4 regions of the Sporomusa aerivorans genome follow, and region 4 is predicted to be linked to each of the others. Evidence: riboswitches for the same ligand, from Rfam matches in the RefSeq annotation. Region 4 holds a riboswitch; each other region holds the start of a gene.
The links. A riboswitch is a leader RNA that binds a small molecule or an ion and turns the genes downstream of it on or off. The one in region 4 is predicted to bind cobalamin.
Positions count from the first base shown of each region.

Region 1: another riboswitch for cobalamin. It lies ahead of nikB (nickel ABC transporter permease); the one in region 4 lies ahead of SATMO3_RS05560 (AAA family ATPase).
Region 2: another riboswitch for cobalamin. It lies ahead of cobI (precorrin-2 C(20)-methyltransferase); the one in region 4 lies ahead of SATMO3_RS05560 (AAA family ATPase).
Region 3: another riboswitch for cobalamin. It lies ahead of SATMO3_RS05215 (hypothetical protein); the one in region 4 lies ahead of SATMO3_RS05560 (AAA family ATPase).

Region 1 covers NZ_CP156926.1:1,030,469-1,034,949, forward strand. Annotated here, with positions in the region: gene SATMO3_RS04660 (ABC transporter permease) at 1-1,009, shown strand, start outside; cobalamin riboswitch at 1,451-1,648, shown strand; gene nikB (nickel ABC transporter permease) at 1,831-2,772, shown strand; gene nikC (nickel transporter permease) at 2,773-3,594, shown strand; gene SATMO3_RS04675 (ABC transporter substrate-binding protein) at 3,621-4,481, shown strand, end outside.
Region 2 covers NZ_CP156926.1:6,043,368-6,047,848, forward strand. Annotated here, with positions in the region: gene SATMO3_RS28805 (ABC transporter ATP-binding protein) at 1-351, opposite strand, end outside; gene SATMO3_RS28810 (FecCD family ABC transporter permease) at 362-1,417, opposite strand; gene cobI (precorrin-2 C(20)-methyltransferase) at 1,414-2,136, opposite strand; cobalamin riboswitch at 2,247-2,431, opposite strand; gene SATMO3_RS28820 (EutN/CcmL family microcompartment protein) at 2,719-3,021, shown strand; gene SATMO3_RS28825 (magnesium transporter CorA family protein) at 3,031-3,975, shown strand; gene lpdA (dihydrolipoyl dehydrogenase) at 4,047-4,481, opposite strand, start outside.
Region 3 covers NZ_CP156926.1:1,158,292-1,162,772, reverse strand. Annotated here, with positions in the region: gene SATMO3_RS05220 (ABC transporter ATP-binding protein) at 1-1,434, opposite strand, end outside; gene SATMO3_RS05215 (hypothetical protein) at 1,437-3,083, opposite strand; cobalamin riboswitch at 3,477-3,659, opposite strand; gene SATMO3_RS05210 (sirohydrochlorin cobaltochelatase) at 3,676-4,481, opposite strand, start outside.
Region 4 covers NZ_CP156926.1:1,266,505-1,270,985, forward strand. Annotated here, with positions in the region: gene SATMO3_RS05555 (hypothetical protein) at 1-864, shown strand, start outside; cobalamin riboswitch at 1,123-1,306, shown strand; cobalamin riboswitch at 1,635-1,817, shown strand; gene SATMO3_RS05560 (AAA family ATPase) at 2,066-2,881, shown strand; gene SATMO3_RS05565 (nitrogenase component 1) at 2,868-4,172, shown strand; gene SATMO3_RS05570 (nitrogenase component 1) at 4,165-4,481, shown strand, end outside.

The sequences.
Region 1 (4,481 bases), 240 kb from region 4:
CTCCGGGGTGCGGCAGGCCGCCGGCTCCAATATTACCCTGACGCTGAAGGATTCCGAGGCGATTGCCCGGGAGGTTGACGGCATCGGCGCTGTTGCGCCCAGTGTCAGCAAGCAGTATCAGATGGTAGCCGGCAATATGAACTGGACTACCAGTGTCCAGGGGACGACGCCGGAATATACAGAAGTCCGTAATTTAAGTGTGCAGGCCGGCAGCTTTATTACCGATGACGATGTGGACAGCCGTAACCGGGTAGCCGTCATCGGTACTACAGTGGCCGCCAATTTGTTTGACACGCAAAATCCGATCGGTAAGAGTATTCGTATTAATAACGCACCCTTTACGGTAATTGGTGTGCTGGAAAGCAAGGGGCAGTCGGCCGGCGGGCAAGACCAGGACGACACGGTCATCATCCCGCTTACCACCGCTCAGGAACGCATGATGGGGATTACCTACGTGCAGACCATCAGTGTCCAGGCCGCTAATGCCGAAGTGGTGGACCAGGTTCAGGATGGCATTACCAGCCTCTTGCGGGCCCGTCACGGCATTACCGCCGACAAAGACGATGACTTTACCGTGCGTAATCTGGCCAGCGTCATGGCTACCGCCCAGGAAACGACAGCGACCATTACCCTGCTGTTAGGCAGTATAGCGGCCATTTCCCTTTTGGTCGGCGGTATCGGCATTATGAACATTATGCTGGTGTCTGTCACCGAGCGAACCCGGGAGATTGGTATCCGCAAGGCCCTGGGAGCCAGATATGCCAATATCCTCATGCAGTTTCTCATTGAAGCCATTGTTATCGGCGTCATTGGCGGGGCAATCGGCATCGCCACAGGAATTGGCGCTTCATATGCCATTTCCTCTGTTGCCGGCTGGAATACCGTGATTACATCCATGCCGATTATCATATCATTCGCGTTTTCCGTTGGGATTGGCCTGTTTTTTGGACTTTACCCTGCCCGGAAGGCCGCACTATTGAATCCGATTGATGCATTGCGGTATGAATAATTAAATAAATATAAAATAGTTATACAATCTACTGACAAATTGGCAGTAGATTTTTTTTATCCAGAATAAAATGCAATGATAAATGTTGCGGAAAAAGCGACGCATTGTCGCCAATCGCCTGCAATACAGACGATAAAGTAGACTTAGCTTCAGATGGGGTTTTAACCCCACCTGAAGTTTAGTCGCCCTTATCCAGGAACTTAGCCGCACTTATCTCCCGCTTATAGATGTAGGAGTCTTAGTGCGGGTTAGTTACAGGATAAATGAGTTATAACTCACGTAGTGTAGTTTGTATCAAAAATCGTCATCGTCAATAAAAACAAAGGATATATTGATTATTTATAGTTAATATAGTAAAATATTGGATTGACAAATGCCAAAGCGCATTTATATAATAGTAAACATAATATTTAATGGCTAATTTTGCTTATTAATGACAATTTTATATAGAACGTTATAAGTGTCGGCAGCATTTGCTGCTGAGCGATGAGAGGAAAACGGGTGAAAATCCTGTGCTGTCCCGCAGCTGTAAATAGGGAGCCTGCTTCAAAAGAGCGTCACTGGAGGAAACTCTGGGAAGACGGAAGCGAAGGTTATGATCTATGAGCCAGAAAGCCTGCTTATAATAAGATTCATTGTTGACTTACGAGTGATAAGGAAATGGATGTGTAGGCGCAGTCTATGCTTTTTCTGATTGTCTGCATATAACTGCACTGCGCCTGAATGGGCAGTCTGTCTGTATCCGTATAGAATCCTTTTCTTTTAGTTAAGAAAACGATTCTATACGGATTTTTATTTTTTGACAGAGAGGAGATGGTGATTTGAAGAGAAAAGAGCTTGTGCATCGCTTGGCGCAGATGGTTATTACTCTTCTCGGTGTCAGCTTCCTGACGTTTTGTCTGATGTATCTGTCGCCGGGAGATCCGGTAGAGATGCTGCTGGAGGTGGGCGATACCATTGTTTCGGAGGAAACGATTGCCGAGACGCGGGCACAGCTGGGGCTGGATCAGCCGTTTCATGTACAGTACGTCCGCTGGCTTGCCGGTGTTTTGCAGGGGGATATGGGCATGTCCTATTCGGCGAAGATGCCGGTAGCCGACCGGCTCTGGCAATGCCTGCCGGGAACGTTGGTACTGGCAGGCTCGGCTCTGGTAATGATGCTGTTGATCTCGGTTCCGTGCGGGATCCTGTCGGCGGTATATCGAAACCGTACCGCTGATTATCTGATTCGCGGCATTTCGTTTTTAGGCGTGTCTATGCCGAGCTTTTGGGTAGGGCTTATCCTGCTGTACGTTTTGGGGCTGAAGCTGAGGCTTTTCCCGATAGCAGGCGGTGTGGTGTCGCCGGACCGGATGGTGCTTCCCGCGTTAACGCTGGCCATTGCGATGTCGGCTAAATACACGCGGCAGGTGCGTACGGCGGTTTTGGAGGAACTGGGACAGGATTATATCATTGGTGCCCGGACGCGAGGCTTTCCCATGCGGAAAATTCTCTGGCGGCATGTGCTGCCGAATGCATGTCTGCCGCTCATTACGCTCCTGGGCCTGTCGATTGGCTGGCTGTTGGGCGGCGTGGCTGTTATTGAGATGGTCTTCTCCTGGCCGGGACTTGGCAAGATGGCTGTACATGCCATAGAGATGCGTGATTATCCGCTGGTACAGGGCTTTGTCCTCTGGATTGCTGTTTTGTATATGGGGATTAATCTGCTGGTTGATATCTCCTATACATATCTTGATCCGCGGCTGAAGAAAGGAGGGCGCTGAGTGTCGTTTTGGACAAAAGATAAATTCCTGTTTGGACTGTTTACGTTTTTGGTTCTAATGATTGCAGGCCTGGCGGTATTGGCGCCATGGCTGGCTCCTTACGACCCGTATGATGCGGTGATGCGGCAGTCGCTGCAGGCGCCGTCGGCGGAGCACCTGTTCGGTACGGACAAGCTCGGGCGTGACTGCTTATCGCGAATTCTCTACGGGACGCGGACCTCCCTTTTAATGACGCTATCGCTAGTCGCCATTATTTCGGTGATAGGGACATTCGTTGGTGTGGTCGCCGGCTACTCGGGCGGCAAGGTGGATACAGTGCTTATGCGCATTGTGGATATGATGCTGGCTTTTCCGGGCATCGTGCTGGCTATTGCCATTGCCGGCATGCTGGGCGGGAATATACTCAATACAATTCTGGCGCTGGCGGCCGTGAGCTGGACAAAATATGCGCGTTTGGGACGCAGCCTTACCCTGAAGCTGCGTGAACGTGATTTTATCGCGGCAGCCGTAACCAATGGAACAAGACCGCTCCACATCCTTTGGCGCCATATTTTGCCGAATATCCTGCCAACCATTGTTGTGACGGCCGCCATGGATATCGGTACGATGATCATGGAACTTGCCGGATTGTCCTTTCTGGGCTTTGGCGCGCAGCCGCCGACACCGGAATGGGGGCTTATGCTCAACGAGGGCAGACAGCATATCCAGACGGCTCCCTGGCTGATGATTTATCCGGGGGCTGCGATTCTGGCAGTTGTAGCAATCTTTAACCTTTGGGGAGACAGCCTGCGCGACATCATGGATCCGCAGCGGGCAAACTGAGTGAGAACATAGAAAGGGTGAGGTTTATGAAGGGCTTGGGAAGATTTATTTGTGTGTTGCTGATGATTTGCATGTCGGCGGTCTTTATGGCAGGCTGCGGCGGCAGCGGTAAAAAGGAAGCCGACAAAAAGACACTGAAAATTGGTGTAACAAATTTTGCGGATTCGCTGGAACCGACGGAAAATTATTTTGGCTGGGTGGTCATGCGTTATGGCATGGGGGAAAGCCTGGCAAAATTTGATGAAAAAATGAATGTACAGCCGTGGCTGGCTGAAAGCTGGCAGATCAGCGCTGATCATTTGACATGGACCTTCAAAATCCGAGACGGGGTGAAATTTTCAAACGGAAAGTCGCTGGATGCTGCCGCTGTCAAGGCTTCTCTGGAAAGAGCCTTTGCCAAGAATAAGCGCGCGACGACTTTCTTTAAGTATAAGGACATGAATGCTGACGGTCAGACGCTTACCATCCGTACGGAAAAGCCGGAGCCGAATATGCCGGGATTCTTAGCCGATCCGCTTTTCTTGATTGTAGATGTATCGGCTGAAGCAGGACGTAATTTTGCCAAAGAAGGTCCGATTACCACCGGTCCTTATATGTGCCAGTCCTTCGTCAAGGATAAAGCGGTCATGGTAAAAAATCCGCACTACTGGGACGGCGAAGTGCCGTATGAAACAGTTGAGATCCCGTCCATTGACGATCCGAACACAAGGGCGATGGCTCTGCAGTCCGGCGAGGTAGACATGGCAGTTAACATTGCAGCAGGCGACATCGGCCTCTTTAATGATACCGCAAAGTTTCATATCGACAGAATTTCCTCGCTGCGCACAGTACTTGCACGTATTAGCCAGCAGGGAGTCCTGGGCGACCCCAAGGTTCGTGCGGCTTTC
Region 2 (4,481 bases), 1.7 Mb from region 4:
GATGGTCAGGTCCTCGTCGGTAAGGCCAGAGAGCCTTGATTTAAACGGTGTCCGTCCCATACTTACTATCTCCAGGCAGGTATAGGGAAAGCGTATATCCATATTTTGCGGTACAATAGCAATATGGCGGGCCAGTTCTTCAATCCGATAAGAACCGATATCCCGCCCTTTTAGCATTATTGTTCCGGCTGCAGCCGGTAACTGTCCGGTGATAATATTTAGCAGTGTTGTTTTGCCTGAACCGTTTGGTCCGACGATGCCACTGAAACTGCCTTGCCTGATCTCGAGATTGATATCTCTGAGAACCTCTTTGGCCGCATAATTAAAACTAACATTTTCAATTTTTATCATAGTAACGCTCCTATTGCAGCGTCTTGTTGCGCATCCTGAATATATAAACAAAAAAGGGACCGCCCAAAAGGGTTGTCAATACACCGACCGGAATTTCGATATTGCCGACTGAACGGCCAAAGGTATCGGCGGTAAGTAAAAGAATGCCGCCGGTAAGCCCTGAGAGGGGGATAAGCGCCTTATTATCCGATCCGGTCAGCATCCTGACCATATGAGGTACAATAAGACCGACAAAACCAATAATGCCGCCAATGGCCACACATACCGCCGTAATCAGCGCCCCAGCCGCCAAAAGAATTGTCCGTAGGCGGGAAGCGTTAATCCCCAGGCTGCGGGCCTCCCGGTCACCCAGAGAAACAATATTAAGGTCTTCGGCATAATAATAGCACAGACAACAGGCAAATAAAATCAGCGGCCAGCCGTAGAGGACATGCTCCCAGCTTTTAGCGGCCAGACTGCCAATGAGCCAGGATACAATGGCTGAGACCTGTTCACCGGCCAGACTTTTGACCATACTGATAGCGGCCGATAAAATACTGCTGACAATAATCCCGGCAATCACCAGATTGGCCGAAGAAACATAGCCGCCTACCCGGGCCATGGACATGACGACAAGAAGAGTAGCTACCGCGCCGCCAAAAGCAAACACCGTAACCGGCAGGCCTCCCTGCGTAAAAATATTCAAATAGATAGCCACACTGGCGCCAAAAGCCGCACCGGTAGATACTCCCATGGTGTAGGAATCAGCCAGCGGATTCATTAACAGCGCCTGAAACACCACACCGGCCACAGCCAGACCGCCGCCGACGGCAACGGCCGCTAAAATGCGCGGCAGCCGAATATCCCAGATAATAGCCGTCTTGGCTGCGCCAATATGGCTGTAGGCGTCAGAGCTGCCCGATATTTTACCGTAAATAACAGAGGCCACATCAATCATACTGATATCAGCACGTCCAAAACCAACAGCGGCCAAAGTAAACAGCGCCATAGCCGCCAGCAGTATCCCCCCCGCCAGGCGGGTTTTGGAGCGCTGACGGCTAAGGAGCGCCGTTAATGTACTACTCATGCCAATGCGTGTTTACTCACTTTGGAGCGTTTTGTCAGAATGGTTGACAGATAATTCACCTTTTGTGTGCCGGCGGCTGCCAGGTCATGGACAATTTCCTCGCCTTCCAGACCGCATTTGGAAACCATCACGGCATTTTCCACCATGCCGTGTTTATGCAGTTTTTCAACAATGTCTGTATAGTTCTTATATACCTTCATAAGCACAACATTATCGGAAACTTCCAGCACCTTTTCCAACCGTTCATCATCAATAGTGGCCGGAACAATGCTTAAGATGTCGCCGCCTTCTGCCAACGGCACACCTAGGCGGTTGCCGATTGCCGAAAAAGAATTAACGCCGGGAATGTTAACAATTTGATGACCGGAAGCCTCAAGCAGCCGGTAAACATACATGTAGGTACTGTACAGCATGGGATCACCCAGTGTAAGAAAAGCCACTTTTTTACCACTGTCCAATAACTTCAGGATAGTGGTTTTATTATTGACCCAGGCATCTGACAATGCCTGCGCGTTATAGTTCATCGGGAATACCAGTTCCAAAATCTCGGTGCCTTCCTGCAGATACGGCCTGGCAATGGACAAAGCTGTACTCTCGTCCTTTTTTTCGGTACGGGGAGCAATAACCACATCTGCCGACTTTATTGCATTAATAGCTTTCAAAGTGAGTAATTCGGGGTCGCCAGGCCCTACACCAACGCCGTAAAAAATCCCTGCCATAATCTAAAACAACTCCTTAAAATAAATAAATCCCTGTCACCGTAACGGTATGACAGAGAATTTTGCCCAAGCTAACGCGCAAACCCCCTCCCCATCGCTCGTGGGTGAAAAACGGTGATTGTCAAACAGGCAGATCTTCTGACTTAGGTTCATAGCCAAACTGCGCCTTCCCAAAATAGTACACTATTTCAGTGGCTTGTTGCAGTTGGCTCCCCATCACAGCGGCGGGACCGTGCCGGATTTAAACCGGCTTCCCTATTAAGCCCAATCGGGCACCTGTTCCATGTTTAGTTACTTAGATTGTATGATTAACTTTACGAAAAGTCAAGAAAATTATAGTTTACCGCTAATACCCCTGGAAGCCGCTGCTTTTCCAGGTTTTTCCGACGCTTTCCTGGCATAGTTATAGTGCAGTTCCGCCCAGCTTATTCTCAGCCGCAATAATCCACTATGATAGCACAAAAAACCACATAGGAAACAGGGCCCTTAGTCAAAAATATAGTATCATATATCCTTTTATAACTTTCCGATGAGGGTAATCCCTTTTTGGAAGACTAAGCTTACTTTTAGGAGAGGATTATTATGTGGCTTGGTAAAGTCGTCGGCACGGTTGTCGCTCCAACGAAAAATGATACCCTTATCGGCAGCAAGCTGCTCATCGTACAGCCCTTGAATCTGGATGGCATGAATACAATTAGTTTACAAGTGGCCGTTGATACTGTAGGAGCGGGCAACGGCGAAACCGTGCTGGTACTGACAGGCAGCTCGGCCCGCAGAATTATGCAAAACGAAGACAGCGCCGTGGATGCTGCCATAGTCGGTATTGTTGAACACATCGAACTGGAGGGTATTTCCAAATCACAATACTGGGTCAATAAGGTATAGGCCGCCGCTATGCTGACAACCTACCGCAGCAGCGCTACAGGCTTAGAGGAAGTTCCCTTTGACCCTTCAGTCTTAAAGGGCGCCTGGCTGAAAGCCGCCCAGCCTTCGAACGGGGAATTTGCTTTGATCTCATCGACCACGGCGATCCCGGATAAGCTATTGCGCTATGCTTTTGAAGAAGACAGCTGTCCGCGTGTTTTACTCCATGACCGGTGTGTGCTTATTATCATTAACATACCGTTAGCTCGCAGTGCCGATCAGTACGATACAATTCCACTCAGCATCATTTTAGCACCGGAATTAACCATCACAATAAGCCTGGAACCTTCCACGCTTATTCCTGACAATGTCGGCCCCGAATTCGACACCCGCAAGTGTTCCCGGTTCTTTTTCCAGATACTTTATCAGGCAGGCAATGCTTTTTTGCGGCATATTCACTCCATTCGGCAGCGCACTGATGAAATTGAAGTGCATTTACGCAAATCCACCACCAACAGAGAAGTCTTCCAGTTGCTCAATCTGGAGAAAGGCCTGACTTATTTTACAGCAGCTTTACGGGCTAACGTTATCGTGCTGGAAAGCATTCTCCGGCTGCGCTCCAATCCGCAGATGCGTCATCTCCTGCCAATGGACGAAGCCGATGAGGATATTGTTGAAAACGTCATTATTGAAAACCGCCGGGCACTCGAGCTAGTACAAACCTACAGCGATATTTTAAGCAGTATGATGGATGCATTTTCTTCGGTCATTTCCAACAACTTAAACTATATTATGAAATTTTTGGCGGCGGTAACTATCCTGTTATCTATTCCAACCATGATCTCCAGCTTCTGGAGCATGAGCCTCATCGTGCCGCTTCAGGGCACGGAAACAGGCTTCTGGACAGTGGTTCTGCTGTGCATCTCTGCCAGCAGCGTGGCCGGCCTGGTATTACGGAAAAAAGGCATGTTATAAAAGACCAAACCCGCGACCGGGATTGCACATCCTGTCACGGGTTTCCTTGTTCTCACTTAGGCGCACTTTCTCTATCTGGGCTTCATCTTAACCTGATGGATGATTTCGCCGAAAGTGCCATGGGCACTCTCCATTACGGTCTCCGACAAAGTTGGGTGGGGGTGGACGGTATGGGCAATATCCCGGGCGGTTAAGCCATTCTGAATGGCCAGAGCCCCTTCCATAATCAAATCACTGGCATGCGGCCCCAGAATATGCATACCCAGTACTTTGCCGGTTTCAGCAGCGGCGATTATTTTTACCAAGCCGTCGGGTTCCCCCATGGTCACAGCTTTGCCGTTGGCGGCAAAATTAAACCGGCCGATGGTATAGCTCAGCCCTTGGTTTGAGGCTTCCGCCTCCGTAAGCCCTACCATGGCGATTTCGGGGGTAGTAAAGATACAACTGGGAATTGCGCGATAATCCATAACCGAGTTTAACCCCATGGCATTCTCTGCAGCAACAAT
Region 3 (4,481 bases), 110 kb from region 4:
GCCTTGCCGGGTGTATTCCCTAAGGAGCAGGACGATATCCTCAATGTGCCCGATATCCTGACCGGTTGTCGGCTCGTCCAGCAGCAAAACCTGCGGCTGAGAAGTCAAGACAGCGGCAATGGCTACCCTGAGACGCTGTCCGCGGCTCAGTGCCAGCGGGAAATCAGCCTCCAGGCCTGCCAGACCAAGTTTACCGGCAAAGAATTGACAAATTTCCGGCCAGTTCCCGTCATCCGCTTGCTGCTGACGCAGACTAAAACTGATCTCCTCCCGTACCGTACTGTTAAAAAGCATAAAATCGGGATTTTGCAATACCATGCCGACCGACGGTGAGATAGCGGCAAGCTTTTGCCCCAGGACCCGGATTTCGCCCGTGACCGGCCTGAGCAACCCGCCGATCAGGTGCAATAAGGTCGATTTGCCGGCGCCGTTATTACCCATAAGCGCAACAAACTGTCCTCTTGCAATAGTTAGCGCAAGATTATTCAGCACCAGATCCCTGGAATTGTCATAGGCAAAGGATAATTGCCGGACCGTTACCGCCGGCTCATCTGTCGGCCTGAGCGGCGGGCCTGCCGCCGTTGCCGGCTCATATATGGGAACGGTATAACATTGCCGGATAGCCGCTACCACATGACTGACTTCGGCCGATTGCACCGCAACCCCTAATTTGTGGCAAATTGTCACTGGCTGCGGCAGCCTGAGGCCAAGTTCCGCAAACAGGTCCTGGCAGGCGTACGCTTCCGCACAACTGCCCTGCCAGTGGAGCTGTCCGTCCTCCATAACAGCCACCCGGTGGCACAGAGGCAACACCTCGTGGAGGCGATGCTCGACTAAAATTATGGTAATTCCCTGTTCGCTGTTAAGCTGCTTAAGCACCGCCAATAGTTCCAAAGCTCCTTGCGGATCCAGCTGGCTGATAGGTTCGTCCAGCGCCAGCACCTGCGGTTTGGCCGCCAGTACGGCCGCCACAGCCAGTCGCTGCTTCTGCCCGCCTGATAAAGCGTGAACACTCGCCTCCGCCTTATCGGCCAGACCAACCAGTTTTAGCGCTTCCTTAACCAGTGGCTCAGCCCCGGCTGCTGTCATCCCCATGTTTTCAAGTACAAAAGCAACTTCATCATATACCGTGGTTGAAAAAATTTGATCCTCCGGATTCTGAAAAACCAGCCCAACCGTGCGGCTCATCGCGGACACGGCTATATTCTGAGTAGAGCAGCCACCCACAAAAACTTCACCGGTAAGCCTGCCCCCGCTTTCCTGGGGAATCAGCCCGTTGAGCATCTTCAGCAAAGTACTTTTTCCACAGCCTGTCGCCCCTGTCAGCAGCAGAAATTCGCCTGCCTTAATCTTGAGACTGACATTTTTCACACTGGGTGTATCGCGATGCCGGTAGGTAAACGAGACATCACGTAGTTCTACAATATAATCCATCTTCAGTCTCCCCCCACTTTGGCCAGCCGGCTGCCGAGGAAGCTACCGCAGACTGCGCCGACGGCAGTATAGATAAAACCATTGAGAGCCAATACCAAAGCAATGTACCAGGCGGCATAATACATCCGGTATAAAACCGCCATAGCCTGCAGCGCTGCATAGGTTGCAATAGTGTCGGCCACACCGCAGCTAGCTGCCAACAGTGCAATCTTACTCCAAGACAGATTGTGTTCCTGGCGGTTCTGCAGCCAGCCGTACAGTCCGCTGCTGTAAATCAAAAATTCCAGCCAAAAGGCTTGCAAGCCGTATGACAACAAACTAATGGGAGAAATCTGCCCGAAAGCCAACATCCCCAAAAGCATGCGAACAACCGTCATCAGCGCCACCACACCCGGACGGGGAATTAAGATTACCAGCGCCACCACCATCATATACAGAAATACACCGCTGAATAAACCGGTGATGATAAAGCCGAACGGCCCCAACAGAATATGGAAGAAGTCATTTAGCAAGGTAGAAGGCACATTGACAACCGCAAATGCCGCCGCGCCAAACAAAGCGATGGTTACCAGCCAGCGCGTTTTCAGCACAGTGAGTACCTGCCGGCAACGGCGCAGCGCCATCACCGCCCCCAGCGCAACCGTCATTACCGCCAGGCTGACTACCAGCAGCGCCCTGCTGTCTTTTTTGACAATTGTAAGCTTTTCTTCCCAGATTAAAGGCGGCGCCACCCCGTCACTTACCTCGGTCCTAAGAATATACTCCCCATCCGTTAAATCGCGCTCGTCGGCGTACACCGGAATCTGCAGCCGTTGACTGACATCCCCGTCTAGGGCCGTAAAGGCTTCCAGAAAGTTCTTTTGCCGGTCCATTGCTCCGCCATTGACATCCTCGCTGGTCGCACCAGGGGTAAACAGACCTTGGACCGGTAAACGGCTGGCGGCGTCCAGCAGGCTGACACTTACCACAACCAGTTTCTGCACACCGGACGGGTTGGCAATATCCACTCCCAGATGAGTCACCGGGTGGATGGCCTCGATTTCCTGATTTGACGCACCTTTGCCTGTCAGTACATTCTTGTAGTAGTCCCACTGGCGGTCCCTGAGTACTAAGACATTGCGGCCCATGCGTTCATCTGTTTTTCCGTTTCTGTCCAAAGGCAGCACAAGTCCGGTTATGGCAACCGGTTTAAGAGCCTCACCCTGACCGGCATTCACAGCTACCGGCACTTGCTTTGTTTCACCGCCAACGCTGGCAGTGGCTGTATACACACCTGCCGGCAGTCCGTCTGCGACCTCCAAAGGCAGTAGGTCATACCATTGATCATAACCGCCTGCCAGTGTAGCTTGCCTGGTCAGCCGGTAATTCCCGCCCTGTCTGTGTATTTCCCATTCCCCCAGGGAACCGGCGGGACTAAAGCCTGGCGGCAGGTCAATTGTTATTAATGCCTTTTTCCCGCTGGGAGTACGATTTTCAATACTGAACAATGCTGCCGTTTGTGTACCGGGAGTGACAGAATCCCTGACTTTTCCGAAGTAATACGGAATTTGGCAGGAAAAAGCCACACCATCACGGGCCTGACCGGCAACCGTTATGAAGAACACAAGCAACACTGTCATTAACCCGGTCAGTGCTTTGCTGATGGTCAAACTTCTTTTCTCCTTTGCAGTAAATATTACTAGTTCTCAGTTCACAGCAAATAAGGGTATTATCGAAACGCTGTCGCGGCCGTTAATGTCATTACGAACAAATACACTTATAAAGTAAACTTAGCTTCAGGTGGGGTTTTAGCCCCATCTGAAGGTTAGTTACCCTTATCCCGGGACTTATCCGCTCTTACTCCCGCTTACAGAAGGGGGAGTCTTAGAGCGGGTTAGTCACAGGATAAACTCTAATACATTAAGAAAAAAACATCTCCTTATTTAAAAGGAGATGTTTTTTAGTCCCACTATGCATCACCAGATACAACGTTACACTCGCCGCATATGGTTATACTTATAACGAAATAAGCTTAATCCCCTCCCCATACCTCGTGGGTTAAAAACGGTGACTGTAAATTAGGCAGTTCTCCTGACTCTGGTTCATAGCGCATCCAAACCTTCCCAGGACTTCTCATCCCAGTGGCATCTCATGGACTGGCTCCCCATTACAGTGGCGGGACCGCGCCGGCTTTTAACCGGACTTCCCTATTAAGCCCGTAGGGCACCTAACTCTTGGTTATTCAGTTGTCAGGTATTAGAATTAATGTTTCTTGGCTACAGGGCTATTCAGGTCGGCAATGGCATCTTTAACATGCTCAACATAGATATCCTGAATGGCGGCATTTTCACCTAAACCATGGATATAGGTATCCACTTTGAAACCGGCGGCAATAAGCTGGCTCTTGAAGGAGTCTTTTTCATCACCGGCCATATCATTGTTGGCATGATCGCCGGCCACCAGCATAAACGGCATCAGGGTAACTTTTTTGACTTTATCGGCTTTAAGCTTTTCAATGGCGCCTTCGAAAGTCGGATAGCCCTCTACCGTGAATACATACGCATTCTTATAACCGGCATCATTCAGTTTAGCCTGCAGCACACCATAGGCAGCGGTTGCCGGATGCGGACCGCCGTGTCCCATCAGCATAACGGCTTCATTCTTTTTCAATGCCGGGAATTGGGTAGCTACCGCTTTAACGGCCGCCAGATAATCATCGTTTTGTCCTTCTTGTCCCATATAGTAAAGTACCGGCCGGCCAATGGCAATTTTTTCAAAATCCTTGGCTGCCTGTGCATGTTTCACCACACCGGCAATCAGTTCATACTCTTCGCCGGGAGTTATTTGCATAGGCTGGACAATTACTTCGGTATAGCCTTCGGCTTTCAGACGGTCAAGCGCCTGTTTTTCCGTGTCAACTTTTATACCGTCCCGTTCAGCCAGCCTTTTGATGATGATACGGGAGCTGAACGCACGGCGAACTTCATAATCCGGGAACTCTGCCCTGATTTTATTTTCCGTTGCCTCAATCGTTGTTTTCATAGTTTCAGGAAAAGTAGTGCCAAAAC
Region 4 (4,481 bases):
CCGACAACCTGGAGTATTCCCACATCAGACGTACCAGCCGGTGCCTCGGTCCATGGTGAAGGCTTAACGGTTGTCGACAACAATTTATATGCGCTGTTTACCGTCAATCCGAGCGGCGGCTATTCGGTGTATTCCGACAGTATTGTTGTGAAGTTCGACATTAACGTCTCTACGGGTGCTTTGAGTTATGCCGGCTATTTGAAAGTCGGCAAAAACGCCTTCACTCTTGACCATTTTAACAACAAGCTGTATGTCTGCGCCCTGGGCGGCATGCAGAACGCCGGCAGCGCCAATGCCGACACCCGTCTGGATATCATCGACCTGGCTACCTTCACCAGTACTCCCGTTGCCAAGACAGCTTCCATGGGCGGCGATTTCCGCGACATTACCATCGTTGACGCCAACACTGCCTATGTATTCCTGGGCAACTATGATACATCTTTTGCCAACATGGTGGGCGGCGTGTACCGCACCAGCGTGGCCAATCTCAATTCGCCTGCAGCCTGGACCAAAGTCAGTGACGTGAACTCGGCCGGCTATCTCTGGGGCATCTATGCCGACAGCAACCGGTTCTGGTTTGTCAAAGGCAATCAGATTGACATCTTCCCCGGCCTGCCCACCAGTACCAGCGATGCAGCTACTAAATCCTTCACCGCCAGCCAGTTGGGCTACACCGGCGGCAACCTGAACTCGGCGATTATTCTTGCCCCGGATCAGACTTCGACGCTCAGTGCCAAGCTCAGCACCGGCGTGGCCAAGTCCTTCGCCTCGCACTCTATCCTGGCGCAGCAGGCCCGCAAAGCTGCCGAGCAGTACAAAGGACTGAAAACTATCAACGGTAAGAGAGTCCTGAGCTTCAACTAAGCAGTATTCACCGCCCAGGATTAATTGCTGCGCCTTGCAGTATGCAGCGGAGCCGGACCGGCAGGTGCCTGCGGGCCGTTCCCCGGCAGGAATGATTTGCCGGCCATGTTTAGCAAGCTATAGAAAAGACCCGGCAGCTGGCAGTGGGAAGCAAGCTGCCAGGTCTTTTCTTCTGCCAAAACAGAGGGACTTTTAGAAGTTGTTAAAACACTGAATATATTGACAAGATAGGTAATAAATGATAAAATTTAAACGAAAATATAATATAATGAAGCAGGTGCCCTTTGGGGCTTAATAGGGAAGACCGGTTGAAGTCCGGCGCGGTCCCGCCACTGTAATGGGGAGTGAACTCAAAGTTATACCACTGGGATAAGAGTCCTGGGAAGGTTTGGGTAAGCTATGATCCAGAGCCAGGAGAACTGCCTGTCTAAAGATCGCCGTTTGACCCACGAGTGATGGGGAGGAGATTTCGGTTGCACCTGCTGGCCTGGAAGTATTCGGGCGAGTTGTGTTCAATGTCAAATTTTCTCCTGGTCATAGACCAGGAGTTTCTATTTGCTTTGTGCCTTTGTGCCGGAGAATTCTCCCACCTGTTTATGACAGGTGGGAGTTTCTTATACATTCTTTTTCTATCCTCCTTTATGTTTGCGGGGCTATATGCCCCCGCTCTTTTCTCCGGGGTTGTACTAAAATGATTTTGAATGCTGCCATGGGTATAGATATATTGACAAAAGAGGTAAATGGTGATAAGTTGATTGTAATATTATGCACAATTTCATAATATAGCAGGTGCCCTTTGGGGCTTAATAGGGAAGACCGGTTGAAGTCCGGCGCGGTCCCGCCACTGTAATGGGGAGCGAACTCAAGTTATACCACTGGGACAGGAGTCCTGGGAAGGTTTGGGCAAGCTATGAACCAGAGCCAGGAGAACTGCCTGTCTAAAGATCGCCGTTCAACCCACGAGTGATGGGGAGGAGATTACAGCTTCACCGACTGACTTAGGGTTTTCCAAGTGAGTTGCTGGTTTGCTAAATTAAACTCCTGGTGATAAACCAGGAGTTTTTATTTTGGTACATGAAGAGAACCTCCCGATTACACTGTAGTCGGGAGGTTCTTATTGCAGTTATGTTGCTTTTTTACTCCTTCTTCTGAGCGGGATAATACTTTAGTGTGCAAAGCTTAATACGAGAGGTAAAGGGATATGCAGAAAAAGATTGCCTTCTACGGCAAAGGCGGTATTGGAAAATCTACGACAGCGGCGAATGTTTCGGCGGCCTGGGCGGAAAGCGGTTATCAGGTCTGCCAGATTGGGTGCGATCCCAAGAATGATTCGACCCGTCTTTTGCTGGGACGGGTTTGTTCCCAAACTGTCTTGGATATGGTTAAGAAATATGGGGAAGAGGTTAAAACAGAACAAATTGTCCAGCGTGGTTTCGGCGGAGTGCATTGTGTTGAAGCCGGCGGCCCTGAACCGGGAGTAGGCTGCGCCGGCCGCGGCATTATTGTGGCTCTGGAAAAGTTGAAAGCCTTGCGGGCTTTGCCGGAGGATGCCGTCATTCTGTATGATGTGCTGGGTGATGTGGTATGCGGCGGTTTTGCCGTCCCCATCAGGGAAGGCTATGCGACCGACATCTATATCGTTTCTTCCGGCGAACTGATGTCACTGTATGCCGCCAATAATATTGCCAAGGGAATTGCGCGGTATGCCGCACGGGGACCTGTACGGCTGGGCGGCATTATCGGCAATAGCCGGGGGATCGCTAATGAACAGGCTTTGCTTGCGGAATTTGCTCAAAGGCTCAACACCTCTCTGATCGCTTATATTCCCCGGGACCGCATTGTTAATAAGGCTGAGATACACCGTCAGACAGTAATCGAATTTGCAGCCGATTCTCAGCAGGCGACTGTGTACCGGCAGTTAGCCGCCGTCATTTGTAATGATCCGGTGCTTTCTGTACCTACCCCCCTGGCATTTTCTGAATTAGAGGAGTTGGTGTTAGCTTATGGTGATGAATAAACGGGCAACACCGGTCCGCAAACGGGGATATAGCTGCACTATGCCGGGAGTCTGGCGGGCGGCAGCTCATAATGAAGGGGCTGTGGTTATTTATCATAGTCCCAAAGCATGTGGCCATATTGGCCGGGAAATGGAACTGGGGATGCATTTCCGCTCACTGGCCCAGCAGCAATTTTGCGCCGGGCAATATTCGGCGCCATTAGTAATTAGCGGCTTGCAGGAGGAGCATTCCATTTTTGGCGGCGCCGGCCTGCTGAGAGAATGTATTGACTATGTTGCCGCGGAATACAAGCCTAAGTATATTCTTATCGCCAATTCCTGCGTCGCCGGTGTCATTGGCGACGATACCGCCGCCGTGGCCGGTGAAGCCGAGCAGGCTTGGGGTATACCTGTCATGTCGGTGCCCTGCTATGGTTATCTGGATGGAGATTATTACACCGGCTTTTATCACGCCGGTAAGGTATTGGCTGAGCGGTTTATGGTTAAGCAACCCAAATTAGTCAATATGGTCACTTTGCTGGGAGACCGCGGGGGGCCGAACGGGGCGGATGTGCAGGAGATTAAGCGGTTGCTGGGGTATTTCGGCTTGAAGGTATATTGCCATTTTCCGGCTTTTGCGTCCCTGGAAGATATCAGACGCGTGCCATTTACCGTAATGACGGTGCCGCTTAGCGGTACGAGACAGTCTTATCCCTGGATTCGCAAACTGGGACTTGACCTGGAAGCCACGCTTGATGTTCCTCTTTTTGATAGTGATTATCCCGCGGGGTGGCAGGCGACAGTCGGGTGGTTAACAGATCTTGGCAGGTTTTTAAAACAGGAAGAAGAAGCCGCTATGGTTATCGAGATGGAATTGCAGCGGTTAAAGCTGCATGTCGACAAATGCAGTACGGTGCTGAAAAGAAACAGGATTGCGGTATGTATCGGCCGCCCTGTGCATTACTTTGACCCTGCTTTGTTCTTAGAGTTATGTGCATTATATGAGGTACAGGCAGCAGGAATTGTTATACTGGATGATATGCTTGCTGCGGAACAAGCACAGGCTTTACGGCAGGAATTATCCGGCTACGCCACGATACCCTGTTTTGCGCAGGCCGAGGCGGAAGCCAAAGCCCTGCTGCAGACGGCGGATATTATTGTCACTACCCATGAACTGGCCGACACCGGGAAAAAGCAGTTGTTTTTGCCGTTACTGCCGCTGGCAGGCGTAGGTGGTATTATGACACTGATGACAAAACTGGTACAACTGGCTGAGCGGCATGAAAGGCGGGGAGGGGTCATGTATGTGTAATCAATGGAAGGATACGCGTACCCTGGTCGATGCGTGTGCGCTCACAGGTGCAGCCGCATTTTTCGCCGGGATTCCCGATGCGGCATTAGTGGCTAACGGTCCCCTATGGTGCTATTATTATGCGCTCCGCTATCTGGAAAAGCAATCCCCGGCAGTAGGCGCCCGGTTCTTTTGCACCCAGGCGGACAATCAGGCTGTTGTTTACGGGACAGAGGAATGTTTGCTGGAAACGTTGGCTATAATACGCAAACAGGCCTGTCCGTCTGTTATTCTTGTCGAAAACAGCTGTTCTGTCAGTCTGATCGGTGA